Regions from separate parts of the Turicibacter sanguinis genome, predicted to be linked through region 1. Evidence: riboswitches for the same ligand, from Rfam matches in the RefSeq annotation. Region 1 holds a riboswitch; each other region holds the start of a gene.
What was found. Region 1 has a riboswitch for S-adenosylmethionine ahead of HLK68_RS09130 (methionine ABC transporter ATP-binding protein). Riboswitches for the same ligand answer to the same signal wherever they lie in the genome.
Positions count from the first base shown of each region.

Region 1 (10,158 bases):
AGTATGAAGATTAAACAAAATAATAAAGTGGTAGTATCACGATATTTTAAATATGTTAAAATAAACTGAAACTATAAAAGTGAGGACTTCTATCATGAAAGAGACAATGAAAGAAATTATCAAATTTAGAGATGATCGTGGCTGGAAACCTTATCATACTCCAGAAAATTTAGCAAAATCTATTTCAATTGAAGCAGCTGAATTGTTAGAATGCTTTCAGTGGAATAATGACTTTGATGCAGAACATGTTTCTGAAGAATTAGCAGATGTGATGATTTATTGCATGCCAATGGCTGATGTATTAGAAGTAGATGTCAAAGACATTATTTTAAAGAAATTAGAAAAGAATGCGATTAAATATCCAAGTACAAAATAAAACCCGTGATTTTCACGGGTTTTATTGATGAATGGCGTAAACCATGGTTGTATAAGTTTCATAAAGGACGTAAAGTACCATACTGATTAAGAGCATTTGACTGATGAAACGTTCACCTTTGGCACCTGTTTTAAAGTTGGCGAGTTTAATTTTTTTCTTACACGGATAAAATAAGCAAACCCCTTGATGCGTGAATAAATCAAGTACAATATGTGAAATATGACCAAGCATTAAGCCGCAGGTAATAATAATATAAAACTCATTTCCGACGTCTAGTAATGGAGCGCAGGCAATTAAAACAAAAAAGAAGGCGATAGAAAGAAAGCTATGAGTCAGTGTTCGATGTTTAAAGTTTTTAGCAATGAATTTTGAGATAAAGGGAAAAAGTTTTCCCATTTGAGATCCTGTCATGTCGATATCGGGTAATAATGACCCGACGGTGGTCGCAAGACAATAAAGGGTGATAATGAAAATTTTAGAATAAAGATTAGCCTCCTCGTAATAAGGGGCAATAAAAAGATGGTGGGTCACAAGTCCGCAAAGTAGGCCACCTCGTTGATGCGTTCCGGCAGTCATAGTTAAAAGTCCTCCTGTATAAACCTGATGTCGAATTTAAAAGATTAATGTCATCTATTTTATATTATACAAGAAAAAAACGAATATTCGTTTGAATTCTATGAGGGAAATAATGGTATATTAGATATAGGGAGAGAGAGACTTGCATAAAATGAAAGGATAGTGTTAAGGTAAGAGGAGATAGAAGTCTAGAGCATTTTTTTAAGCCTCTTTTTATTAGACTATAGGATCCTCGATACAAAAGGGTTTAAGGGTTTAAGAACTGATTATGATTTTAAAATGTTGCGTCTTAGTATTTTGTTTGAGCAACCCAACATAACTGCTAAGGAACAATCGTTTTGTATCGGGATAGATAATGAAGTGAGAGTGATGTTTCATGAATTTAGAAGAAGAGTTAACGGGTTTAAATGACGCACAATCTGAGGTCGTTTCTAACCTAAATGATAATTTATTAGTCATGGCTCCGGCAGGAACAGGGAAGACGAAAGTTATTTCATTACGAGTAGCGGGATTTATTAATCAGGGGATTGAGGCGAAAGAGATATTGTGCTTAACCTTTACGAATAAAGCTTGTCATGAATTAGCAGAACGATTGCTAAAAGTAACGAATGGGTTGGCCAAAGAGGTTTTCGTTAAAACGTTTCATAGTTTTTGTTTTCAACTCATTAAAGAAGAAGCGAAAAACTTCGGTAAGATTTCGCGTGATTTTTCGGTGATGGATGAAGAGGATGGAAAGTTTTTAGTGCGTCAGTTAATGAAAGATGATTATGTCATTGCCGATTTGGCCTATCAATATTTGCAAGAATTGAAACTATATCGCTTAATGATTCCAAAAGCGTATCGTGACGATTATAAAAGAGTGGTCGCCTCTTTTCATCAATCTGAAAAAGCACAAAAACTTCAATATTCGAATAGAAGAAGTGATGCTGGAGCATATACCCTTGGATTTTTAGCTCAGTATGGTTGTTGGTTATATGAAACATATCAAACGTATCTTCTTGAAAATCACCTTGTTGACTTTAATGATTTGATTGTTTATGCTAGCGAATTACTAGAAGATGAGGAGATTTTAGAACGTTGGCGTGAGCGATTTAAGGTGGTGATGGTAGATGAAGTACAAGATACCTCCCAATTTGAATATCAACTGATTGAAAAATTAGCAAAAGGAAAGCAATTTAGTGTTTTTGGGGATTTCAATCAAACCATTTATGAGTGGCGTGATTCAAATCCAGAACTGATTTTGTCACAAATTATGACGACATTTAATCCAAAACGATTGGAGTTATCCCTAAATTATCGGTCTTTGAAACGATTAGTTCAAATGAGTGCCAATTATTTACAAAATGCGAAAAAAGCACGCTTAATTAATCCGAGGCTATCCCCACGCGTGATTGAGGCAGCGAATGAGGAAGTGGGAGGTCGGCCTGTCTTTTATGAAGCACAGACCCAACAAGAGGAAATGGATTTTATTATCGATCACCTAAAGCATTATCGATTAGATGACCTCGCTAATACTGTGATTCTAACGCGAACAAATAAGCAAAATATTCAAGTTTCAAACTTTTTAAGAAATGTGGGGATTCCCTGTTATTTGATTGAAGATTTAAGTTTATTTAGACGCAAAGTCGTAAAAGACTTACTTGCCTTTGTCAAATTTCAACTTAATCCATTTGATCATTTATCACTTGAACGATTGTTGCCACTTATTTGTCCTGAGGTATCTCCTGAGTTATTTAATCAAACGTATCGTCAACGATATGTTAGTTATGGGATGAGAATGATTGATTTGTTTCAAGAAGCTGCTTATGAGTATGAAGAACCGTATGGATTATTAAAGAAGCAGTTTGAAAAGGGACGAATTGTCATTTTTGATGTGGAATCAACGGGTCTTGATGTGACTCAAGATGAAGTTATTCAAATTGCAGCTATTGAATTGGTGAATGGTGAGTATACTCGTTCATTTGAACGATTTATTAAACCGAGCCACTCGGTTGGAGACTCAGCTTTGGTGCACGGATTTAGTGATGACTATTTAAACGAACATGGCGAAGAGGCGAGAGAAGTCTTTTTACAGTTTCAAGCGTTTGTAGAAGGCGCTTTATTGATTGGTCATAATGTTCAATATGATTTAAAAATTGTGAGTAGTCAGATGAATCGTTTAGGTCTGATGTTTGAAAATTCAATGGGCTATTATGATACCTTAGATATTGTTAGGCGCCTGTATCCAGATTTGAAAAATCATAAGTTAGATACCGTCAGCGCCTATGTTGGTGTGAGTCATGAGCCGACGCATAATGCGATGGATGATATTTTAGCAACAAAAGATGTGCTCGTTAAAAGTATGGATTTGTTAATGACGCATCATGAAAACCGTAAAAAAGTCATGAAATTTTATGAACCTCATTTATGGGGAGCGATTCAAAGGTTAAAAGAAATTCAAGACTGTTTTGAAACACAGCCGCCACATGTTGCGATGAAAGGTTTAATAGATGCTTTTGAGTGTGAGGATGAAGCACATAAGCAAAGTATCATAGAGTTACTTAATTACATTGGGGCGACCTATCATCGCCTGCATCATACGAATCCACATCAACCAAATTTAGAAATTTGGATTCAAATGCTTAATTTGATGGCGTTATCAAGCAGTGAACTTGATCGTGTCATGAAAGAGGAAAATAAGCTTGCAATTATTACGGTGCATCAGTCAAAGGGGCTTGAGTTTGATCATGTGATTATTCCATTTATGAGTCAGGGGATGTTCCCGCTCGATTTTGATGGGATTAATCAAGAGGAAGAATGCCGATTATTTTATGTTGCGATGACTCGTGCGAAGCAGAGCTTATTATTGACGCGCCATATGAAAGAAACCTCTTCATCTAGAAGGGTGAAAGAGCGAAGTCAATTTATATCGTTTTTATATTCATAAAGAAGAATGAGCCAAAAAGTATGAATGAAAGGGTTAAACGATTATTTGAAATAAAAAAAGAGTCTCAGTTACCTGAGACTCTTTTTTATTCTGTCACTTTGTCAACAACGATGAAGGGTTGTAATTGATAAGGTTTAGGTGCGACTTTACGATCTTGCCACATATAGAAGAAGCGTTCAAGTGGAAAAATAGTATATCCATCTTGCCAATGGTCTGATGTATCATAAGGATCAGCAAAAATTAAGGTATCATCTCCAATACTTGGTGTTCCATTGTTATCATATCCAATAATAGAGACCCAATGACCATCCCAGTCTCCCCATTCAACCATAACGGGTCTTCCTGCTTTTAAGTGTCCTGTTAGCCATGTGACGAAGTAAGAATCTTTAGCATCGTCAACCCAAGCTTCAGTATCGTCACTATTTTCTGAAGCGTATAAAGATGATGAAGAGAAGGTCGGTTTTAGATTTCCGATATTAGAAGGGGTTGCTCCATCCTCTTCGCTTACCAAGTCAGCCTCGGTATAATCAGCGCGATAACTTGTTTCTAATACTTTAAATCCTTCTAAATTAGAAAAGAAGTTGTACATGTCTTCAACGGTTGTGCCATATTCATGAAAGTTATTAGCACTTCCAGGAAGAGCGCCTTCCGTATCATCGTCAACACTTGAACCCATGGCAAGTGCGATATCCCATTCTGTTAAATCAGTTTTTCCCATATTCCAAAGTGTCATTAAAGAAACGGCGTTTCCACATGACCATTCCGTTGTTTGTTGCATCGTTTTAAAACCTTCAATGAGGGTTAAGGTTTCGTCTGATTTTAATCGATAAAAATCGGGATTAACATAAAATCGTGAAGTAGCGTTATCACCTAAAAAGTTATAAGAATCTGCTCCCCCCAATTCATCGTAATCTTCTCCCTCAATAAAATCTGGTTTTAATTTAACTGTCTCAGAAACGGTTTTAACTGCCTCCTCTTCAAGTGGTTCAATGGCAGGTATTTCATTTTGATTTTGGCATCCTGTCATCACCCCTAATGCCATAATTAAAGTTAATAATGAAATTTTTTTCAAAAGTAATCATCCTTTCAAATTTTGATTTTCGTAATTTTATTCAACATTATGTTTAGTATTTATAAACTTTTTGAGCAAAAATAAAATGTTTAGATGAGAATCATCGAAACAAAAGAGAGGGGGAATAGCTAATTTATTAACGTTTTATTGCTCATTAATCATATATTAAACGATTTTTAAGGATAAATCAATCATTTTTATTTAAAAAATTCATAATTTTTTACAATTTATATAAGTAAACATTTAGATTATTATTTTTGTTCTACAAATGGAGAAGTTTCATCTCAAGAGATGAATAAAAAGAAGTAAAAAAAGTAAAATTGTTTTAATTGAATTGGTAGATTTATAATCTTAGTTATTGTATGATTAGCTATAAAGCATTGATTTTTGCGATGTAGATTTAAAAAGTAAGGACGATGGTAGATGAATGATAATTACCAAGCATTTTATTGGAGTAAGCTTGATAATGTGGCGAAGTTATATTCACTCGTATCGAGTACAAAGGCAACAAATGTATTCCGAATTTCGGTCAAAATGACAGAACCAATTCAAGCGGATTACTTATCAGAAGCTGTCGTGGGGGCACTTCTTGAAATGCCATCATTTAGTGTACGTCTAAGGATGGGAATTTTTTGGTACTACTTTGATATGAATATTCAAAAACCAAGAGTTCGTAAAGAGTTTACGTATCCATGTTCAAAAATGACGAAGTACACTAATAATGGTTATTTATTTAATGTCACCTATTATGAAAACATGATGCATCTAGAAGTTTTTCATGCTTTGGCTGATGGAGCAGGCGCATTACAGTTTTTACAGGTTCTATTGTATCAATATTTAAAAAGAGTTTATCCTAATTCAGTCAATCAACATTTACAGTTAATGAGTGACCAACAATCTCAACGTGCAATGGATGAGGACAGTTTTTTAAAAGTTGTGTCGGATCGAGATGGAAAAGTTATTCCAACGACTTCTAAAGCATATAAAATACTAGGAATTAAAAAACGTCCTCAAGAATTAAAAGTGATTCATGGAATGATGCCAGCAAAACAGATTGTTAAATTATCAAAACAATATGGCGTTAGTATGTCTTGTTTTTTATCTTCTTTATTAATTTATTCGATTTATATGGAAAATGAGAAATTCACAAAGAATAAGCGACCAATTACGGTGACAATTCCATTTGATTTAAGAGCCCGTTTTGAGTCAAATACTGTGCGTAATTTCTTTTCTAATGTGACGGTATCGGTTAATGTTTTAGAGGAGATGAGTTTTGAAGATATTTTAAAGCAGGTATCCATTCAATTAATTGAGGGGCAAGATCAACAAGTTGTGACGCATAAAATTAAAGATAATGTGAGTGCTCAAGAAAATTTAGCCATCCGTTTTGCTCCACTGTTTATCAAAAATACGGTGATGAGACAAATTTATTTAAAGGCCGATCAAGGGGTGACAACCACGTTATCGAATCTTGGGCGTATTGTCTTTTTAGATGAAATTTCACAGTATGTCGATCAAGTACGCGTCATGCTTCCGGTGACACCACATCAACGAATTCGTTGTGGGGTTTGTTCATTTAAGGAGACGTTAGTCGTTAGTTTTACATCATCATTAGAAGAAACTGATATTCAACGATTCTTCTTTAGATTTTTAAAAGATCAGAAAGTTGAAATTACAATTTCATGTAACGAGGAAATAAATAATGAGATATTGTTCTAAATGTCAAATGAATGTAGAAAATGAATTGAAAAGATGTCCTTTATGTGGGGAAATATTGGACTTAGTTGAAATTGAAGTGGTTCGAGATTATCCATCCCGATTTGCAAAGAAACGTCGCGTGCCGATTCGTAAACTGATTGTATTTATGGCCATGGTGATTATTTCGTATTCTTTTATCATCGGAATTTTTCATGATTTTAATTGGAATTGGGTCTTTATTATTGTGTGTTCTACTTTATATTTGTCAGTGAGTGTTATTATTGGCTTAAGAGTGAAAAAAAATATTGGACCAAATATTTTGACGCATGTCTTTGGTGGAACTGTATTTGCCGTTATTTTAGATTATTTACTTGGCTATCAAGGGTGGTCATTGAATTTTGTGTTTCCATTGGCACTGATGGCAGGAACATCTGTCTTTACATTGTTAATTATTTTAAGACCAAAGCGTTTTACAGATTTTGCAAGTTATCAGTTACTGCTTGGCGGTATTGGATTGTTTTTATTAATGCTCGTTTATTTTGAGTTAATTAGTTTTCCAGCGGTTGCAGTGGTTGCAGGATATTACGCCTTAATAACGTGTGTTGGGATGTTTATGTTTGCTGATCGTAAACTGATTCATGAAATAAAAAAGAAATTTCATTATTAAAAAGACTTTACATTCCATAAAATGGATGGTATAGTATCCGTAAGTTAAAAAAGAAATAAAAATGGATTCCTTATCAAGAGAAGTGGAGGGACAGGCCCTATGAAGCTTCAGCAACCGGTACAGTCGTACACGGTGCTAAATCCGACAGATTAATTCTGGCAGATGAGGAGCGCGAGTTGTAAGTTAGACTAAGCGTTCTTCAAATTTTTGAAGGATGACTTAGTTTTTTTATTAATTAAATATAAAACCTTATCAAGAGAAGTGGAGGGACAGGCCCTATGAAGCTTCAGCAACCGGTACAGTTGTACACGGTGCTAAATCCGACAGATTGATTCTGGGAGATGAGGGGATTGTTTATTAGAGGACTCTAATGAGACGGACCCCAGCTTTTGATAAGGGGTCCGTTTTTTTATTTCAACTGACAAGGAGGGAGATAGAAGATGATTGAGTTAAGACAGGTAAGTAAGAACTTTGAAAGTCAAGGGCAAGTGGTTAAAGCTTTACAAAATATAAATTTAAGGGTGAATAGAGGTGAAATCCTTGGAATCATTGGGTATAGTGGAGCAGGAAAAAGTACGTTAATCAGATGCTTGAATTATTTAGAAATTCCAACAGAGGGAGAAGTGTTGATTAATAATTTGGTTCTGGGGCAATTGAATGCGAAGCAATTAAGAGAGGCTAGACGAAAAATCGGAATGATTTTTCAACATTTTAATCTCATGAAATCACGTAATGTTTATGAAAATATTGCTTATCCGCTAAAAGGTCAAGGATTGAATCGTGATGAAATAAAGGAGAAGGTTGATCGTTTATTAAAGCTTGTTGGATTAGAGGAAAAGGCTAATGTCTACCCTAATCAGTTGAGTGGGGGTCAAAAACAACGTGTGGCAATTGCTCGGGCATTGGCAAATGATCCAGAAGTGTTGCTTTGTGATGAGGCGACATCAGCTCTTGATCCTCAAACGACTAAATCGATTCTTAGGTTGTTAAAAGAAATTAATGAACGGTTAGGAATTACGATGGTATTGATTACGCATCAAATGGAGGTTGTTAAAGATATTTGTCATCAAGTGGCGGTGATGGAAGAAGGTGAAATTGTTGAAGTAGGACCTATAGTTGATGTTTTTTCAAATCCTAAAGCAACTATTACAAAGGATTTTGTGGCCAATGTATTTCAGGATGAACGGATTTTTGAGTTATTAGAGTCGAGAGGTTCGTTTGAAGAATTAACAAAACTTGAAAAACTTGTGAAGATTTCATTTGTTGGACAACAGACAGGTAAAGCCTTTATTTCTAATATTTCAAAGTTGTTTGATATTGAGGCGAGTATTTTATTTGGAAGTGTGGAGATGATACAAAAAACGCCCATTGGGCATCTAATTGTCAGTTTACATGGCGATGAGAAATTGATGAGTCAGGCACTACAGTATTTAAATGATAATCAGATTAAAGTGGAGGTGTTAAGTGATGGTCGAGTTCTTTAATCAAATTTGTCCAAATGTGGTCGAGTATTTTCCTGATTTATTAAAAGCACTTAACGAAACGTTATTAATGGTTAGTATATCGGGGATTTTTGCAACGATGATTGGATTGCCAATTGGGGTTGTTTTAGTGGTGACAAGGCAAAATCATTTGGTTGAAAATAAATGGGTCTATTATATCATCGGAAAATTAATGAATGTTTTGAGATCCATTCCTTTCATTATCTTGCTTGCGTTTATTATGCCATTTACGAAGTGGATTGTTGGCACAACGATTGGGTTAAAAGGGGCTTTAGTTCCGTTAATTGTGGGGACGACACCGTTTGTAGCGAGACAAGTTGAGTCGGCACTGTTAAATGTTGATGATGGGGTAATTGAAGCAGCAAAAGCGATGGGATCGAGTCCATTTGAAATTATCTATCGTGTCTTGTTAAAAGAAGGATTACCAAATATCATATATGCACTCACGATTACGATCGTAAGTTTGATTGGATTTTCAGCTATTGCTGGAAGTGTTGGTGGAGGTGGTCTTGGAGATTTTGCCATCCGTTATGGTTATCAATATTTTAAAGGAGACATCATGTTTGTGACTGTTGTCGTTTTACTTGTGTTAGTGTCACTAGTTCAAAGTGCCGGGGAATGGCTCCAACGGAAACTCAGTCATTAAAATAAATCATATTAGGAGGAATTGATCATGAAAAGAAAATTATTAGGGTTAGTAATGTCAGTTTGTTTAGGATTTTTATTAGTTGCATGTGGTAATGAAGTGGGAAGTGATTCGGTTATTAAGTTAGGAATTAATGGCGAAGTTAATTCCATTTGGAAAAGTGTTCAAAGTCGTCTTGCAGAAGAAGGGATTATCCTTGAGTTTGTGACTTTTAGTGATTATAACTTACCAAATACCGCACTAGCCGATGGAGAAATTGATGCGAATGCTTTTCAAACAATCGCATTTTTTGAAGAATTTAAAAGCAATCATAACTTAGATCTAACATCAATTGGATATACCGTTTTAGCCCCAATGGGAATTTACTCATCGCAATTAACGGATGTAGCACAATTACAAGAGGGAGATAAAGTGTCAATTCCAAATGATGCTTCAAATGGTGGTCGAGCTCTATTATTACTTCAAGATGCAGGTTTAATTACATTAAAAGAAGGAGTGGGGATTACGCCAACGGTGAAAGATATCATTGCCAATCCTAAAAAGTTAGAAATCGTTGAATTAGTTGCTCAACAATTACCGCGTTCATTTGAGGATGTGGCAGTCGCAGTCATTAATAATGGGGTCGCTGTTCAAGCTGGCTTATCACCACTTGATGATTCGATTTATGTTGAGAATACAGAAAGTGAAACGGTTGT
Region 1 covers NZ_CP053187.1:1,882,599-1,892,756, forward strand. Annotated here, with positions in the region: gene HLK68_RS09100 (nucleotide pyrophosphohydrolase) at 95-376, shown strand; gene HLK68_RS09105 (metal-dependent hydrolase) at 398-952, opposite strand; gene HLK68_RS09110 (ATP-dependent helicase) at 1,329-3,878, shown strand; gene HLK68_RS09115 (cysteine peptidase family C39 domain-containing protein) at 3,964-4,950, opposite strand; gene HLK68_RS09120 (hypothetical protein) at 5,374-6,669, shown strand; gene HLK68_RS09125 (DUF6320 domain-containing protein) at 6,653-7,315, shown strand; SAM riboswitch class I at 7,383-7,484, shown strand; SAM riboswitch class I at 7,562-7,663, shown strand; gene HLK68_RS09130 (methionine ABC transporter ATP-binding protein) at 7,756-8,799, shown strand; gene HLK68_RS09135 (methionine ABC transporter permease) at 8,783-9,463, shown strand; gene HLK68_RS09140 (MetQ/NlpA family ABC transporter substrate-binding protein) at 9,491-10,158, shown strand, end outside.

Region 2 (10,158 bases), 510 kb from region 1:
TTAAAGTATAATATAAATGTCTACTATACAATTCTGTTATAAATTTTTCATCATATTCATTTACTTTTAAGATATTATTAAAAGCATCTAATATATCTAATATCTTATTATTATATGTTTTAGTAATTGAATTAGGCCTATACAAATAATTATAATAACACTCATCTACTGCTGCAATTTTATTACATTTTGATAAAACGAGAGGAACAGTGGCTAAATCTTCAAACCATTTATTTAATGGAAATCTAATTTCTTCAAAAAGATTTCGCTTAAACAATATATTAGCTGCTGAATTTGATTGAAGTAATAGTTCTTCTTTGGTTACAATATTTTTTTCAAATAAACAACATTTATCTAGGATATTTCCTGATAAAGTAATATTATTAATTCCACAGACTACGGCATCACTATTTGTTTCTAATAATAATTCAAGCATATGCTCTATGCATTCCTTTTCAATCCAATCATCACTATCGAGAAACATTACATACTGGCCTTCACAATGCTCTAATCCTACATTTCTTGCATCACTTAATCCTCCATTAACCTTATTAACTTTTTTAAACATACTAGCATTTAGTTTAATATACTTATCGATTATTTCTTCAGATTTATCTAAAGAACCATCATTCACACATATTACTTCGAAATTTTTAAAAGTTTGTTGGCACAATGAATCTAAACATTTTTCTAAATATTTTTCTACATTATAAATAGGTACTACTACACTAACATCTACCACATTGACATCCTCTTCTCTAAAATTAAATTCCACTGCTTAATAATACATTGCATTTCAAAATTTTCATAACATTCCCCACTACCTTTTCCCAATTTATTATTTAAATTTTTATCATTAATTAACATTTCTATTTTATCTATACAATTTTTAATATCTTCTTGTTTATACACATAACCATTAATTCCGTCCTGAATAATTTCTTTTATTGCTGGAAATGATTCAGAGGCTACTATTGGTACTTCACATTGAAAAGCCTCTAAGAAAGTCATTGGTAACCCCTCATGACGAGAAGTATTTAATAAACAATTTGCCCCTTTTAAAACACCCGGAATATCTTGAATAAACCCTTTAATTTTAACCTTATCTTGAAGTTTATTCTGTACAACAAATTGCTCTAAGTCTTGCCTCAAAGGACCTTCACCATATACTTCAAGAATAAAATCTACTCTTAAAGAAAGAATAATTTCCTTTAAATAATCTATGCCTTTAATAAAATCTAGTCTTCCGATAAATATTATCCTATTATCAATGAAATCCCTTTTTATTTTAGATCCATTAATTGGATTATATATTCTAGTTATGGAATTAAATTTATATTTAGAAAAGTTTTCTTTATCCTTATCCGTTAAAACTACCAGCGTGTGTATTTTATTTTTATAATTAAGTAGCATAAACTTATTAACTTTATTTTTAATTATATATTCATAAGTATGATGTAAATGTACAATCACTTCTTGTTTTTTATTAAAAATAGGTGTGAATAATAATCCATAAATTTCTGGGATAATAATTTTATTAAGTTCTTTTGTTAATTTTCTAACTTTAATAAATTTAAACGCTATTGTAAAACTAATGTAAAAAAGATTTAGAAATAGAGCGAATACTTCTTTATATTGTTTACTTTGTACCATCTTCTTATAAGTAGATAGTTCATATAGCTTTATTTCCTTATTATATAAGTATTCTATCTCTATGTTACTATCTAAATCAAATTCAATATTTCCGCTTCTAAAGAGAGATATAATTTTTACAGTATTATTTTTCGCCATTTCATTTGCCAATAAACATGTAACTTTTTTTGACCCACCTATTCCTGTAATATCATTTGTCAGAAACCCAATATTCAAAATCTCACCTCAATTTTTAATAAATTATTCTAAGATGTACCGGACCATACTCCACTTCATTATATAATCTATACTTCTTGTCACCTATTTGTACATATCCTGTATCTAATTTATAATTGCTTCTAACCCACGCTCTTCTTCCATATCCTGGTTTGATTATTTCAATATCAAAATTATATAATCCCGGTTCTAAATCCAAAATTGGAAGAAATGTTCCATATCTTGCATATTCATATGGTCCATTAAACCCTTGTGCAAAATCTAAATTATATATATCTTCAACTGTTTGACGAACTACTTCTGTTCCTGTCTCATCCTTAATAACTATATTTTTTTCTATCTCCCAATCATTACTCATATTCATTCCTTCAACATATCCCCAACCATATAAATACAACCCATTGGAATCAATGCTTGCCTGGTCGATATGATTTTGTAAGGCACCTTCAATTATCTCAAGTTTAACTGGTCCACTCTCAACTTCATTGTAGAATCTATATTTTTTTCCACCTATTTGCACATATCCTGTATCTAATTTATAATTGCTTCTAACCCACGCTCTTCTTCCATATCCTGGTTTGATTATTTCAATATCAAAATTATATAATCCCGGTTCTAAATCCAAAATTGGAAGAAATGTTCCATATCTTGCATATTCATATGGTCCATTAAACCCCTGTGCAAAATCTAAATTATATATATCTTCAACCGTTTGACGAACTACTTCTGTTCCTGTCTCATCCTTAATAACTATATTTTTTTCTATCTCCCAATCATTACTCATATTCATTCCTTCAACATATCCCCAACCATATAAATACAACCCGTTGGAATCAATGCTTGCCTGGTCGATATGATTTTGTAAGGCACCTTCAATTATCTCAAGTTTAACTGGTCCACTCTCAACTTCATTGTAGAATCTATATTTTTTTCCACCTATTTGCACATATCCTGTATCTAATTTATAATTGCTTCTAACCCATGATCTTTTTCCATTTTCCGATTTCAGTATCTCAATATCAAAATTATATAATCCTGGTTCTAAATTTAAAATTGGAAGAAATGTTCCATATCTTGCGTATTCATACGGTCCATTAAACCCTTGTGCAAAATCTAAATTATATATATCTTCAACTGTTTGACGAACCACTTCTGTTCCTGTCTCATCCTTAATAACTATATTTTTTTCTATCTCCCAATCATTACTCATATTCATTCCTTCAACATATCCCCAACCATATAAATACAACCCGTTGGAATCAATGCTTGCCTGGTCAATATGATTTTGTAGAGCACCATATTCTTCATAAGATCCATTCGTAGTAATTAGAATGGATGTGTTATCAATATATCCTACTGATAAATCATAAATATATTGAGCATTAAATTTCGGAACTCCATTAACTATTGGAGTATCTGTCTGAATCTTATAAAATTCTCCCAATTGTCCAATAATTAAAAATGGATAATTATATATTTTTATATTACTTTTTTTATTTTTAGTCTGATATAAAGTAGATGAACTTGAATTAGCCTGGCTCTTAACATCTACAACTGCATTAGATTGTTTAATTCCAATTGTATAATAATCATAATCCTTTAATCCACTGGCACTATCAAAACGATAATACCAACCAGCAATTTTTTCTCCCCAGAATGGATCGGATGCATACCTAACATTCATCCCGCTTCCTTTATTTCCGACATGAGACCCCATATATCTCCAATCATCAACCGGATCTGTATATCCCCATGATAGGTAACGGTCAGCATGATAATTGATTCCTGCTTCAACAGATGGGAAGCTCGTTCCATTGCCGTAAGGATTATTATCTGTCGCATTCATCCCAAATAAGTTATTCTTATCAATACTTAAACTACTTTTTCCCCATCCACTTTCATGAATTCCCATAGCGTACTGTAAGGCACCATTAATCCCATACTTATCTTGAACAGCATAGAAGTATTGGCCTGTATTGACTAACTTTCCACCTGCTCCACCATTCGAATTTGTATAATTATCAAAAATATTAGCTGAATAATTTGATTTCGACCTAACTGGTAGATATTGATAATAATTATAAAATGGATTTGATTGATTTACAGCACCTTGACCATTAACCTTAATGTTACGCCAGTTTGTATAAAAATAAATTCCATCATAACTATAATATTTAACATTAGAACTCATCCAAGATGGTGCTTTTCCAACAATCACTTTTGAATAACTATTAGCCTTTGTTACATTACTCGTTAGATAATGAACTAACGTTCCATTTTCATTGGCATAATAAGATGGTGATTGAACTGTTGACGTACTAAAAGTAGTAATTCCTCGTTCATTTATATCATTATATTTATCTAAGTATTGATCATAATAATTCAACTCTGGAACATCTAATGGTTCAGTTTTTTCTTGTAAACTATACATTGTTGTTCCGCCTGGAATATAATAAGCAACTGTCTGAATTTCATACTTTACCTTTGTCCCATCATTATTTAAATCTAATTCAAACCAATGAGATTCAGATTTAGGAACCTTCCCTTCATATCCAGATAAATAAATATAATAATAATTCGTATCTTCTCCTAAATATAACGCATCATCTACATAACAAGAGTTTACATATGTATTATGTTCAGATTGTCCACCAGATGGATATAAATTATGATTGGGCTTACATTGTAATGCCTTCATAATTTCTGAAGTAGTCTTACCTTCTTTTGATTGCTGTCCATCAGGAACAACTTGCCATAGCTGAACTAATCCACTTCCAGAACTTCGACTTTCAATGGAGAATAAACCATCATCTTCTAAATTAATTGAAGCAGTTTCTTCAAGTAATTCTTCCTCAATTTGCTCTTCTGGACTCTTGCTTTCTTCTGATCCATCAGCGCTATCTAAATCTTCTTCTACTTTAGGAATCTCTAATTCTACATCTTCAGTTTCTCCGAATTCTTCGTCATTTGGAATTTCTTCAGGTAAACCGTCCCCCGGATTCTGAATCTCTTCATTTTCAGTACTTTCATTAGATAAGTTTCCATCTAAATCTGGTAGATCGTCTTGACTTGAATCAATTGATTCTTGAACAATATCTGAATTATTTTCTACTTCTGACTCATATACCGTAGCATTAACAATCGCCCCAAAGCTACTAAACTGATTTATTAATAATCCGATTGCTAATGTTCCCTTTAAGACTTCCTTCTTGCCCCGCTTTCGATTCATTTTCACAACTCCTTCTCCAATACATAGCTCCTTTAATTATAAATAATTTATACATTTTTGTCATTAAAACATAGATAAAAAGAATATTTTGACACTCTTTTGTATATAATAAGAAATTTAGTAATAAAAAAAGAATTCAAGTATACTTGAATTCTTTTTTTATTCACCTTTACTTAAAATCTGAACACGTCGTTGAAGACTTTTAATGGTAGCATGTTTCATACTTCCACCATCTTCACCATCAAGCGTCCATTTCACGTCCTGTTCACTCTCAACTGTAATTCGATCTGTTTTAAATGTTACCACGTATTCAGGATCATATGTTCGATTTAAAAAGTCGGTTAAAATACGATGAATATCAATCAAATTTTTAGGAGCTCGAATTAATGTTACCTCAAATAGTCCATCATTTAAATCCGCTTGATTTCCAAATGCATTTTTAATCCCTGCTACAGAATCCGAATTTGAAATCATTCCAAAAATATAATCTCCCTCAATAAAACCCTCACGATGATAAATTTTACACTGATAAGATTGAATCGTTGGAAGTTTCATTAATCCTTCAATTAAATAAGCAAGTCCCCCGAGCATATTTTTGCGCGGTTGTGGTGTTTCATAAGCTACGTCTGTAAAAGCCCCAAATGCAGCAACATACATAAAATAACGCTCATTAAACATCCCGATATCAATTGGCATTGGTTTCCCATTTAAACAGAGTTCAAGTGCTTTTGGAACATTTTTAGGAATACCAAGTGTTGATGCAAAATCATTAGTTGTCCCTGTTGGAATATAACCAATCGGAGTATTCCCATTTGCTTCAATTAAGCCAGTGATTACTTCGTTCAACGTTCCATCCCCACCACTTGCGATAACCAAATCATAACTTCGAGCGACTTTCATTTTACTCACAGCATCATGCTTAGCTTTCGTTGGATAAACTGTCACTTCATATCCAGCTAAACTAAACTGAGTGACAATCGATAAAAGGTAATCCTTGATCATCCCACGACCTGACGTCGGATTGATTATAAGTAACAGTTTTTTTAGCACACTAGGCACTTCCTTTCAAAAATTTAAAGTTTTATAGCATAGTATATTATAGCACTCTCTCACATAATAAAAACCTGATTTTTTGTAAAAAAATCAGGCTATTATTATACATCTATTTAATATTAAAGTGAAGCTTTTAACGCTTCTACTTTATCTAAGCGTTCCCATGGTAAATCTACATCAGTACGTCCGAAATGTCCATATGCAGCTGTTTGTTTATAGATTGGGCGTCTTAAATCTAACATTTGAATGATTCCCGCTGGGCGTAAATCAAAGTTTTGACGAATTACTTCGACGATTTTAGCATTCGTAGTTTTCCCTGTACCGAATGTATCAACCATAATTGAAGTAGGCTGTGCGACTCCAATTGCATATGATAATTGAATCTCAATTTTATCTGCATACCCTGCAGCAACTAAGTTCTTCGCCACATAACGTGCAGCATATGCAGCAGAGCGGTCTACTTTTGTTGCATCTTTACCTGAGAATGCTCCACCACCATGACGGGCATATCCTCCGTAAGTATCAACAATAATTTTACGTCCTGTTAATCCTGCATCTCCATGAGGTCCACCGATTACAAAACGTCCTGTTGGATTAACTAAATAACGAGTATTTTCAGTTACTAATTCTTGTGGTAATACTTCATCAAATACATATTTTTTGATATCTGCTTCGATTTGCTCATGAGTTACTTCTGGTGAATGTTGAGTCGATAATAATACAGTATCAATAGCTACTGGTTTTAAAGCTTCATCATATTCAACTGTTACTTGAGTTTTTCCATCTGGACGTAAATAGTCTAATGTTCCATTTTTACGAACTTCAGTTAAACGACGTGCTAATTTATGAGCTAACGAGATTGGTAATGGCATAAATTCTTCTGTTTCATTTGTAGCAAACCCGAACATTAAACCTTGGTCTCCTGCTCCGATTGCTTCGATTTCTTCATCACTCATTGAACCAGTACGAGCTTCTAACGCTTGGTCAACACCCATCGCAATATCAGCCGATTGTTCGTCAATTGCAGTTAACACAGCACATGTATCTGCGTCAAATCCATATTTTGCACGATCATAACCAATTTGACGAATTGTTTCACGGACTGTTTTTTGAATATCAACATACGAAGACGTTGTAATTTCCCCAAACACTAACACTAATCCAGTTGTTACCGATGTTTCACAAGCAACACGTGCCATTGGATCTTTGGCTAAGATCGCATCTAAAATTGAATCTGAAATCTGATCAGCAATTTTATCTGGATGACCTTCTGTTACTGATTCTGATGTAAATAAACGACGTTCTGACACTATAATATCCTCCTTCAATTCACATTAATACTCTATATTATTAAGCTTTAGATATAAAATCATGCTTCGGGCCGTTAATTTTTGCAATTAACTTGAATCTAATCCTATTTTCCACTAAATTATATTCTAACAATGGTTGTTACATCGCCTTCGCGATGTAAAGTTTGTCTAATTATAGATTTTATGTGTATTCACAAATACAGTGAATACACACTAATAGCACTAATGGATAACATCTGCAAAAAACGCAGATGTATAGTTCATCTATTCCGACAAAGCCGGAAAGATGAGCTAACAAAAAAAGCCCGCTATAAGCGGACTTGAATAGGTAGATTCAAACCCTCTTATTGCTCGAGTTAAACTCGCTTGGGTCGGCACCTTTCAATTTCAGAGGTTGCCGCGACTTCATAGGCCCCTATGCCTCCATCGCTCTTAATAAGAGTATATTATTGTAATTTTATTAAATTTAATTCTTATCTATTATAAAGCCTTTTTATTTATTTGTCAAATATTAGCGACTTATTCTGTAAAATCAAGTTCAACATTTGAAATAGCATCGAAGCGAGTCCCAATTTTCTCAGTTGTAATATGGATTTCTTTAACATCTTTCGACACACTATCAATATGCTTACTCAACTTATCCCATCGCTCTTTATAACGCTTGAATTCATCCCCTAATTTATTCAACTCCTGTTGAATAATTAAAGCATGTTGATCCCGTTCTAAATTATTTAAAATCACTTGAATCGTTGTCAGTGTTGACATAAAAGTTGTAGGTGACACAAGCCATACTCTTTTACGTTGCGAATAAGCTACTAAATCTGGGTGATAGGCATTAATCTCAGCAAAAATTGCCTCTGCTGGTAAAAACATCACAGCCTGATCTGAAGTTTCCTGCGGTGTCACATATTTATTGAAAATATCATCAATATGTTTCTTAACATCTTGTTTGAACTGTTTCTCTGCTAGTTGACGCTCTACCTCCCCTAAAGTTCGATCCATCATACGTTGATAATTTTCAAGTGGAAACTTCGAGTCAATCGGTAAATCCCCCATTGGAAGTGGAGCATGAAGCATGGCATCTACAATAGTTCCATTTGATAACTTATACTGAGTTTCATAAATACGATCATTCTTTTCACCGAAAACAGCTGCCATAATTTGATAAAGTTGCACCTCACCAAACGTTCCTCGACTTTTTTTATCTGATAACAGATTTTGTAGTGATACAATGTCCGTTGATAAACTTTCAATCTTTTTCTGTGCTTCATCAATCTTTGCTAAACGAACCAAAATATTTTGAAATGTCTCATTCGTCTTATTAAATGACTGATCTAGCCTCTCATTTACCTTATCATTAATACGCAGCAAATTAAACTCAATCCGTTCATTTAACTTCGAAAAATCACTCTGTAATTGTTGATTCACCAAAGACGTATGCTGATTCAATTGATCTCGCATCACCCGCTCAAACTGTCCATAACGCTCAAGCACTCGCTCATTCGCCTGATTAAAACTCCCACTTAACTGAAAATTAGCATCCTGAAGTCGCTTCTCCATTCGTTGTTGCTCCTCAAGCAATTGTTTCACCTGCAAATCTAACTGTGGATTTTGACGACTTCTTGTATATAAATTTTGTCTGATTAAAATTAACAGTAATAAAAAAATAACCACAATTAATAAAATATAAACTACCGTCACTAATATCCCTCACTTCACCCATTTATTAACATTATTTTACCATATAAAAGAAAAGAACTTGAAGAATTAATCTTCAAGTTCTTTTTTCTCACCAAAATAATCTTTCACAATATAATTAGGACGTCCCTTAACCTCATTATAAATGCGACCAATATACTCTCCAATGACTCCTAAGAAGATTAACTGTACTCCTCCTAAGAATAACATGATACAAACCATTGATGACCAACCTGCCGTTGGGTTTCCATTGATCGCTGTATTAAAGAAAATGTATAGTAAATATGCAAATGCCACAAACGCCACTAAAACTCCTGTATAAGTTGCAAAACGAAGAGGCGCATTTGAAAATGCTGTGATTCCTTCAATTGCATAGTTAACAAGTTTCATGAAACTCCACTTTGTTTCACCCGCAACACGTTCAACGTGATCAAACTCTAGACAAATCGATTGATATCCAACCCATTGGAATAATCCTTTTGAGAAACGATTTGACTCTTTTAAACTAATTAAATCATCAACTGCACGACGACTTAACAAACGATAATCACGAGCTCCGTCAATGATTTCAACGTCACTCATGCGATTAATCACTTTATAAAACATATTGGCAAAGAAACTACGAATAGGTGGCTCTCCATCACGATTACGACGTCGTGTATAAATATTTTCATATCCATCTTCGTAAAGCTTAACCATTTTAGGTAAAAGCTCCGGTGGATCCTGTAAATCAACATCCATAATAACGACGGCTTCTCCACGAGCATATTCCATTCCTGCAAGCATCGCTGCTTCTTTTCCAAAGTTACGAGAAAAATCAATTAAGCAAACACGCTCATCTTTTTCACGCAACGCTTTAATTAATGGGACTGTCTGATCTTTTGAACCATCATTCACATAAACAAATTCAAATTCATATCCATTAATTTCATTCGTTACTTTTATAATTTCTTCATAAAAACGTTCAACTGTTTCTTGTTCATTGTAACACGGTACAAT
Region 2 covers NZ_CP053187.1:1,368,814-1,378,971, reverse strand. Annotated here, with positions in the region: gene HLK68_RS06745 (glycosyltransferase family 2 protein) at 1-742, opposite strand, end outside; gene HLK68_RS06740 (glycosyltransferase) at 736-1,869, opposite strand; gene HLK68_RS06735 (N-acetylglucosaminidase) at 1,886-5,098, opposite strand; gene HLK68_RS06730 (diacylglycerol/lipid kinase family protein) at 5,258-6,148, opposite strand; gene metK (methionine adenosyltransferase) at 6,271-7,461, opposite strand; SAM riboswitch class I at 7,803-7,903, opposite strand; gene HLK68_RS06720 (DNA recombination protein RmuC) at 7,981-9,162, opposite strand; gene HLK68_RS06715 (glycosyltransferase family 2 protein) at 9,229-10,158, opposite strand, start outside.
Region 2: it holds a riboswitch for S-adenosylmethionine, as region 1 does, so the genes downstream of both, metK (methionine adenosyltransferase) here and HLK68_RS09130 (methionine ABC transporter ATP-binding protein) in region 1, are expected to answer to the same signal.

Region 3 (10,158 bases), 980 kb from region 1:
TACGATTTTTGAAGTCATTTTAGCTATGGATGCAGCCCCTCCAAATATAATGCATCCACTTAAAATGGCAAGAAAGATTCCTGTTATAAGCGGAGGGATAGATAATACATCATTAAATGAAGTCGCAATTGTATTAGCCTGAATTGCACTAAAACCAAAAGTATAAGTTAGAATAATAATAATAGCGTAAATGATAGCAAAAGATTTTTTATGTAAGCCATCTTCAATATAGTAGGCCGGTCCTCCAATATACATCTTTCCATCTTTTCGTTTATAAATTTGGGCAAGTGTACTTTCTGCAAACGAAGCGGCAGCTGTAATAAATGCGCTGACCCACATCCAAAAAACACTTCCCGGTCCTCCAATATAAATTCCGAGTGCAACCCCGGCCAAAGAACCTACCCCTACTCGTGCAGCGAGGGCCATAGTAAAGGATTGAAAAGATGAAACACCCTCACTAGTTGGTGTTTTTTTGGTTAAACATTTAATCATTTCCTTAAATCGAAATTGTGCCCCTCTATAATAAAAAGTAAAAATTAAGCTTACGATTAACAAAGTGGGAATTGCTAAGTAAGACCAAATAATGTGTTCTATTTCTTTTATCATATAAGTCCCCCATCTTTTTTTCCATCCTTGTTAACTATCTTATTTATCAACTTAAGAAATTATGTATTAAAAAAACGTAGGAATTCATAAGTAATTCCTACGTTTTAATGATTAAGCTTGTAGTTCTAATAATTTAGCAATGGTACGAACCATAACCCCAGTTCCACCTTTTGGTCCTAAGTCATGAGCTGCCTTTGTATCAGCAGTTCCTGCGATGTCTAAGTGAATCCATGGTGTTTCTTCAACGAATTCTTTTAAGAAAGCAGCCGCCATAATTGCTCCTGGTTTTCCAATTGGTGCATTATTTAAGTCGGCAACATCACTGGAACGTAATGCTTTTTGATCACGTGGATGAAGTGGCATTTGCCAAACGTATTCGTTTGTTAATTCTGCTGCTTTTAAGAATTGATTATAGAAGGTTTGGTTATTTGTGAAGGCACCTGTTGTATCCGTTCCTAAAGCTGCGATAATAGCTCCCGTTAAAGTGGCTAAATCGATAATTTTACTAGCTCCTAAATGTTTAGCAAATGTAATTCCATCTGCTAAGATTAAACGACCTTCAGCATCTGTATTGGTTACCTCAACTGTTTTTCCATTCATCGTTTTAATAACATCACCTGGTTTAATTGCATTACCGCTAATCATGTTATCTGTTGAAGGGATAACTAATAGTAAGTTAACGGGTAGGTTTAAGCGGACAGCTACTTGGAATGCTCCAAATGCTGAAGCAGCTCCCCCCATATCAGATTTCATATTTTCCATTCCAGCGCGTGGTTTTAAACAATATCCCCCTGTATCAAATGTTAAACCTTTACCGACTAAAGCTGTAATGTTTTCAAAACGAGGTGTTCCTTGATATTTAGCAACAATCATTTTTGGAGGTTCAACAGAACCTTGATTTACACCAAGAATTCCTCCCATTCCTAATTGCTCCATTTCTTCTTTTTCAACAATACGAACTTCAAGGTTATGTTCGTTTGCGAACGTTGCAACAGCATTTGCTAAATTAGTTGCTGTTAATTTATTTCCTGGTTCATTTAATAATTGACGAGCACTATTTGTTGCTTCTCCGTAGATAATACCGCGCTTTAAATCTGCTTCAATTGAACATTCACTATGAATGTAGAACTTGACTGGAGTTTTTACTTTTTCTTCTGTTTTATATGTTTCCATCTTATAAGTTGCAAGTGTAATAGCTTCACCACAAATCGTTGCTAACTCATTGATTGAGGTTTGTTTGCTATCAAATGTTTCAAGTAGGATTGTTACATCATCTTTTGCTATTTTTGCAACTTGTCCGATTACTTGGCGGCACTTCTCAGTATTAAAGTCTGTTGATTTTCCTAAACCAACGATATAAACTTTTTTGCTTTCAATTTGTCCAAGTGGATAAATTGGTGTAATCTCTTTGAAAGTAGTAGGAATTAATTTTTCTTCTAAAGAAGCAGATAAACGTTTATTTAACGCCTTATCTAATTGCAAGAATAATGGATGTGTCGTATCGCTAAATACACCAACTACTAAATTTGTTTTTTCATTTTTAAAATTTACTGTTGATTTAAATTGAATCATGTTTCTCACCCTTTCATTTGTCATTATTATAACATAGTTAAAAGTTTCCAGTTTGAAAAAAGCTTATATTTTATACTTTTTCTCATTTTTAGGATAGAATTTTTTTTTACTTTCATTCTAAATCTATTATATTTATTAAAAAATGACTCTCGTTATGAGAGCCATTTGATTCACTATTCAGATACAGGGACAACTGCTCCTTCGTAAGTATCAATAATGAATTGTTGAACTTCTTCAGAGTGTAACACTTTAACTAATGTTTGAATTGCTTCATTATTTTCATTTCCGCTCTTAACTGCAACGATGTTCACATATGGTGACTGTGATCCTTCCATTACGATAGCATCATTCATTGGATTCAATCCACCATCAAGCGCGTAGTTTGTATTAATTAAAACAGCATCACCTTCTTCAGCATTATAAACTTGAACTAGTAATCCTGGATCGATATCTGTTTGGAATTTTAAGTTTTTAGGATTTTCAATGATATTTTCTACAGTTGCTTTGCTAACTTCAACAGAATCATCTAATTTGATTAAGCCTTCTGTTTGTAATAATCCTAGCATACGTCCGTGATCAGCAACTGAATTACTCATGATGATTGTTGCTCCTTCTGGCAATTCATCTAATGATGTATATTTTTTAGAATAAACTCCAATAGGTTCGATATGAATTCCACCCGCATTTACAAGGTTTGTTCCATGCTCAACATTGAATTCTTCTAAATAAGGAATGTGTTGGAAGTAGTTTGCATCTAATTCTCCATTTTCCACCGTTGTATTAGGTAAAACATAGTCTTGGAATACTGTAATATCAAGCTCGATTCCTTCTTCTAATAATAATGGAGCAGCAAACTCTAATATTTCAGCATGAGGGACCGCAGATGCTCCAATAGATAACTTTGTCGTTTCTGCAGGTTTTACTTCCTCAGTTTCTGGCGCTTCTGGTGTAGAAGTTTCTGGTTTTGTGTCATTTTGGCAACCAACTAATGTTAGGGCTGCAGCAAAGCTTAATAAACCTAAAGATAATTTTTTCATATTTAATTCTCCTCCTTGGATTTTGTTTTTATCGTGTTCCCCCACGATTCCTATATAAATCTCAATTTCGTGAAAAATTAAGGATTTATCTAATAGTTACTTAACGTCAGATTTCTTTTAACGTTTATCGATTTTTTTAGTAATAAAATCTCCGAGCATTTGGATGGTAAAGACAATAATTAAAATGATGACTGTCGCTACAAATACAACATCCATGCGATTACGCTGGAATCCATCAAGATAGGCCAAATTACCAAGCCCTCCTGCTCCGATTACACCGGCCATTGCTGTGTAACCAACAAGAGAAATCGTTGTGACAGTAATACCAGATACTAATGCAGGTAAGCTTTCAGGAATTAAAACTTTCCAAATAATTGTCCATATTGAAGCTCCCATTGCGACTGAAGCTTCGATAACTCCTTTATCGATTTCGCGAAGAGCGATTTCTACTAATCGACCATAGAATGGTGCTGCTCCAATAATTAGAGCAGGAAGTGCAGCATTCGGACCTAACATACTTCCGACTAACCATTTTGTGAATGGAAGTAACAAAATAATTAAGATAACGAATGGAATTGATCGGAATATATTGACGAAAGCAGATAAAATACGATTAATCCATTTATTTTCAAGTAACTGATTAGGTCCTGTTAAGAATAAGATTAATCCGATGATAAGACCTAATAAGAAAACACAAATACAAGCAATTAGTGACATATATAGTGTTTCAGTTGTGGCATCAAACATTTTATCAAAGCGTACATTCGGTAGTAATGATGAAATCATCGTGCCATCACCTCAATTTCTACTCCTGCCTCTTTTAAATAATTAAGTGCAGAATTAATATCATTTCCTGTTAGTTGAACGTAAAGTGATCCATAACCACCATCTTGTGTTTGAACAACTTTCCCGTGAATAATATTAATATCAACATCATATTGTCGAATAACGTTTGTGATAAATGGTTTTTCAGCATTTCCTTGGAAGTATTTTAATAAAACAATTTTTCCATCAGGGAATTGTTTTGATAGGGTATCTAACGTATTAAGTGATTCGTCTTCATTGACAACTTGCTTTACAAATCGTTTAGTAACGGAGTGACTTGGGGTTCTAAAGACAGTTAAGACATCACCTTGTTCGATGATACGACCATTTTCCATAATGGCAACATGGTGACAGATTTTTTGAATGACATGCATTTCATGTGTAATTAGAACGATAGTTAAATTGTATTTTCTATTAATTGTGACTAATAAGTCTAGGATTTCGTCTGTTGTTTGTGGATCGAGGGCTGATGTAGCCTCATCACACAGTAAAACTTTTGGGTTATTTGCCAACGCTCTAGCGATTCCGACACGTTGCTTTTGACCTCCACTTAATTGGGAAGGGTAGTTATTTTCTTTCCCGCTTAATCCAACTAATTGAATTAATTCTAGTACACGAGGTTTGATTTCATTTTTCTTAACGCCAGCAATTTCAAGAGAAAAGGCGATATTTTCATAAACAGTTCGAGACCAAAGTAGGTTAAAGTGTTGAAATACCATTCCGATTTGTTGACGTGCTAAGCGAAGTTCTTTAGCAGATACCTTAGTTAGATCTTTTCCGTCAATTGTAACGGTCCCGTCGGTTGGTCGTTCGAGTAAGTTTAACATTCTGATTAATGTACTTTTTCCAGCACCACTGTAGCCGATAATTCCGAAGATTTCTCCCTTTTTAATCTCTAGATTAACAGAATCAACTGCTGTTACTTGGCCGGATGAAGTTTGGAATACTTTTTTAACTTGATCAAGGATAATCATATTCTCTCCCCTTTCCTTAGATAAGTCATTTAACATTGATACAAAAAAACCTTCCTACTTAGATAAGTAGAAAGGTGGACTACATTTGCATGTAATGTCACACTTTCTCTCATCTGTCAGATAAAAATCTGCAGGAATTGGCACCGTATCATTAATTGATGGTTGCCGGGCATCACAGGGCCTGTCCCTCCGCCGCTCTTGATAAGAGTTTGTGTATCTGTATAAAATTTTAGTTTGTTGTGACTTAATACTTATTATAAGGCGTTTAGTTTAAAAGTCAATCTATTTTTTCCATTTTTTAACTTATACAGAAATACATATATATAAGGTAAGAAATTAAAAAATATTTTTTTGTTTAGCGTTCCTAATTTTTTATACAATATTTAATAATTCTAGATTAATTTTAAAATAGGTATATTAAATGAGGTAAATAGATAAGATGTAGGAGCAAGGAAGATTAGAGATGGGGGAGATTTTATTGAATGATTACATTATTGTTATTATTACAATGTCAGTAGCGTTGGCAATGGATGCTTTTGCTGTTTCAATAACACTCGGAATGGATGGAGCTACAAGTTCAATAAGACAGCGCTTGAAGGTAGCGACAAGCTTTGGATTTTTTCAAGGATTATTATTTATTTTAGGAATTATCTCGCTGACAATCGTAAGTGGAAATATTACAACTTATAATCAATATATTGCAGGTGTTATTTTAATCATTTTGGGGTCAAGAATGATTAAAGAAACATTTGAAGAAGAACCAGATAATTGTCCGTATCCGATTTGCCAACAAAAAAAGTGTAGTCAGGTTAAGTGTTTACGAACTGGAAAAACAAATAAAATCACGTTTAGATTATTAGTGATGTTTGGTATTGCGACAAGTATCGATGCGTTAGCTGCTGGAATTACGTATGGACTAATTTATGAGCAGATTATGTTAGCTGTCATTTGCATTTCAGGTGTTGCCTTTCTTTTATCTTATATGGGAGCAACCTTTGGTAGAAAATTAGGTCATATAATTGGAAATAAAGCTAATATATTTGGTGGAATATTAATTGTTATATTAGGAATAAAATCTATATTGTCCTAATATAAAACTTCTTTAGGATGTATCTTAAAGAAGTTTTTTTAGGTGGATAAAAATGTCACAATAAAATTTCAAAATATTAGAGCATATAAGTTGATTTTTTCCATTATCGGCAATATAATAGACAATGTAAAAGATATATACGTTATAACGTTTATGGGGATAGTTAAATGTTATGATGCTATGCAAACCCTTTACAAAATGAGGCTATCTGTTATAAAATCAAAGTGCAGTAACAGGTATTCGAAATTTCAGAGAGAGGTTCAAATTGGACCACAAGGAGGAATTATCATGGAAGCTTGGCAAGGCTTTAAAGGTGAAAACTGGAAAGAAAAAATTGATGTGCGTGACTTTATCAATCAAAACATTACTGTTTATGAGGGTGACGATTCATTCTTAGCAGGACCAACAGAAGCAACAACAAAATTATGGGATCAAGTAATGGAATTATCTAAAGCTGAACGTGAGGCTGGTGGAGTTCTTGATTTAGATACTAAAATCGTATCAACTATTACTTCTCATGAACCAGGATACTTAAATAAAGAGTTAGAAACAATCGTTGGTTTCCAAACTGATAAACCATTCAAACGTTCTTTACAACCATTTGGTGGAATTCGTATGGCTGAAAAAGCTGCTGAATCTTATGGATTCCATGTAGATCCAGAAGTATCTCACATTTTCACTGAATACCGTAAAACTCATAACCAAGGTGTATTCGATGCTTATACTCCAGAAATCCGTGCTGCTCGTAAATCAGGTGTTATCACAGGATTACCAGATGCTTATGGACGTGGACGTATTATCGGGGACTACCGTCGTGTAGCTTTATACGGAATCGACCGTTTAATGGCTGAAAAATTAAATGATCATAACAATACATCTCGTATCATGGACGAAGAAACTATTCGTTTACGTGAAGAGATTTCAGAACAATACCGTGCGTTAAAAGAATTAAAAGAAATGGCTGCGAAACATGGTTTCGATATTTCTAAACCAGCTACAACAGCTAAAGAAGCTATCCAATGGTTATACTTCGGATATTTAGCAGCAATCAAAGAACAAAACGGTGCTGCAATGTCTTTAGGACGTACTTCTACATTCTTAGATATCTATATTGAACGTGACTTACAAAATGGAGTAATCACAGAAGAACAAGCACAAGAGATGATGGACCACTTCGTAATGAAATTACGTTTAGTTAAATTCTCTCGTACTCCAGACTACAATGAATTATTCTCAGGAGATCCAACTTGGGTAACTGAATCAATCGCTGGTATGTCAACTGATGGATTCCCATTAGTAACTAAAAACTCATTCCGTGTATTACATACATTAGATAACTTAGGACCAGCTCCAGAACCAAACTTAACAGTATTATGGTCAACTAAATTACCACAAGGATTCAAAGAATACTGTGCAAAAATGTCAATCAAAACTTCAGCTATCCAATATGAAAATGATGACATCATGCGTCCAATCTATGGAGATGACTATGCTATCGCATGTTGCGTATCACCAATGAAAGTTGGTAAACAATTACAATTCTTCGGTGCTCGTGCAAACTTAGCAAAAGCATTATTATATGCAATCAACGGTGGTAAAGATGAAAAATCTAAAGCACAAGTTGGACCACATTGGGCTCCAATTACTGACGAAGTATTAGATTACGATAAAGTAATGGAACGTTATGATGAAGTAATGGAATGGTTAGCAGATTTATATGTTAATACATTAAATATCATCCACTACATGCATGACAAATATAGCTATGAGCGTATCGAAATGGCATTACATGATACAGATGCAGAACGCGTTTCAGCAACTGGTATTGCCGGATTATCAGTAGTAGCTGACTCATTATCAGCTATCAAATACGCTAAAGTTAAACCAGTTCGTGATGAATTTGGAATCGCAGTTGATTTCGAAGTTGAAGGAGATTTCCCTAAATACGGAAACAACGATGATCGCGTAGACCAAATTGCAATTGATGTTATGTCTTCATTCATGACAAAAGTACGTAAACATAAACCATACCGTGCTAAATTACAAACTCAATCAATCTTAACAATCACTTCAAACGTTGTTTACGGTAAGAAAACAGGAACAACTCCATGTGGTCGTAAAGCTGGTGAACCATTCGCTCCAGGTGCTAACCCAATGCACGGACGTGACTCTCACGGAGCTATCGCTTCAATGTCATCTGTAGCTAAATTACCATTCGAGTCTGCACAAGATGGTATTTCAAATACATTCTCATTAGTACCAAAATCATTAGGACGTACAGATGAAGAACGTAACAAAAACTTAGTAGCAATCATGGATGCTTATGTAAACAAAAAAGGACATCACTTAAATATCAATGTATTTAACCGTGATACTTTATTAGATGCTATGGAACATCCAGAGAAATATCCACAATTAACAATTCGTGTATCTGGGTATGCGGTAAACTTCATCAAGTTAACTCGTGCTCAACAATTAGACGTTATTAACCGTACAATGCATGAAAAAATGTAATTGGGAAGAATAGAAGATAAGGTGATTAGTATGAATGGATATGTACACTCAGTAGAATCTTTCGGAACAGTTGATGGTCCTGGACTTAGATTTATCGTCTTTGTCCAAGGATGCGGCTTACGATGTGCTTATTGTCACAACCCAGATTCATGGAAAATGAAAGAAGGGAAAGTAACGGAAGTTTCAGAAATTGTTGACGAATTAATTAAGTATAAAGAGTTTTTTGAGGCTTCAGGTGGAGGAATCACTGTAAGTGGTGGAGAACCTTTATTACAAATGCCATTTGTGACAGAATTATTTAAAGAGTGTAAAAAACATGGCATTCATACTAACATCGATACTTCAGGTGATTTACATTTCAATACTGAAGAACGTAAAGCACAACTTAAAGAATTATTATCAGTAACAGATATGCTAATGTTGGATATCAAAATGTTTGACGCACACAAACATAAACAGTTAACTGGTAAAGATAATGCACACATATTAGAATTTGGTCGACTTGTATCGGATGCTGGTATTCCAATGTGGATTCGCCGTGTTTTAGTACCAGGATTAACTGATGATGAAGAAGATCTTAAACAAACAGCCGAATATATTAAAACTCTGAAAACAGTTGAAAAAATCGAAGTTTTACCTTATCACAGCATGGGTGAGTATAAATGGACTCAAATGGGGTATGATTATCCATTAAAAGGACAAGAGGCTCCAAGTGATGAAGTTGTTAAACATGCTGAAGAAATTTTAGGTAAAGCAATCTAAATTCCTTCTACCGCTAATCCTTCCTTTTTGTAGGATTAGCGGTTTTTATATGTTAAAAAAGGTTCTATCTCATTATGAGATAGAACCTTTTAACTTTATAATGTTCAAATATTAATAGTTTTTAGCTTGTAATTCAAAGTGTGCTTGTGGATAAGTGCATACTGGGCAAGCTTTAGGTGCTTTTTTTCCATAGTGGATATGTCCACATTCTAAACAAACCCATGCTTGTTCTTCTTCACGCTCGAAAACTTTACCTTCTTCAAGATTTTTTAATAATTCTAGGTAGCGTTCTTCATGGTGTTTTTCAATTTTCCCAACCATTTCAAATAATACCGCGATACGATTTAATCCTTCTTCACGAGCAACTTCAGCGAAGCGAGCATACATATCTGTCCACTCACCATTTTCCCCAGCAGCAGCATCTTTTAAGTTAGTCATTGTATCAGCAACTTCTCCGTCATGAAGTAATTTATACCATAATTTTGCATGCTCCATTTCGTTGCGAGCAGTTTCAAGGAATACGTTAGCAATTTGCTCATATCCTTCTTCTTGAGCTTTAGCTGCATAATAAGTATATTTATTACGAGCCATTGATTCCCCAGCAAAAGCTGTCATTAAGTTTTGTTCAGTTTTAGTTCCTTTTAAGTTACTCATTTTTCTTCCTCCATAATGTAAATAAATGGTTACGAATTAAATTATAGCATTTTACTTGACAGTTGTTCAAGGAACTATAAATTTAATGATATTGTTTTTGAAAATTTAAAAGCTATATTCAAAG
Region 3 covers NZ_CP053187.1:899,149-909,306, reverse strand. Annotated here, with positions in the region: gene HLK68_RS04455 (alanine/glycine:cation symporter family protein) at 1-606, opposite strand, end outside; gene HLK68_RS04450 (leucyl aminopeptidase) at 718-2,178, opposite strand; gene HLK68_RS04445 (MetQ/NlpA family ABC transporter substrate-binding protein) at 2,352-3,215, opposite strand; gene HLK68_RS04440 (methionine ABC transporter permease) at 3,333-4,001, opposite strand; gene HLK68_RS04435 (methionine ABC transporter ATP-binding protein) at 3,998-5,014, opposite strand; SAM riboswitch class I at 5,121-5,222, opposite strand; gene HLK68_RS04430 (manganese efflux pump MntP) at 5,478-6,104, shown strand; gene pflB (formate C-acetyltransferase) at 6,393-8,618, shown strand; gene pflA (pyruvate formate-lyase-activating protein) at 8,649-9,380, shown strand; gene rbr (rubrerythrin) at 9,492-10,034, opposite strand.
Region 3: it holds a riboswitch for S-adenosylmethionine, as region 1 does, so the genes downstream of both, HLK68_RS04435 (methionine ABC transporter ATP-binding protein) here and HLK68_RS09130 (methionine ABC transporter ATP-binding protein) in region 1, are expected to answer to the same signal.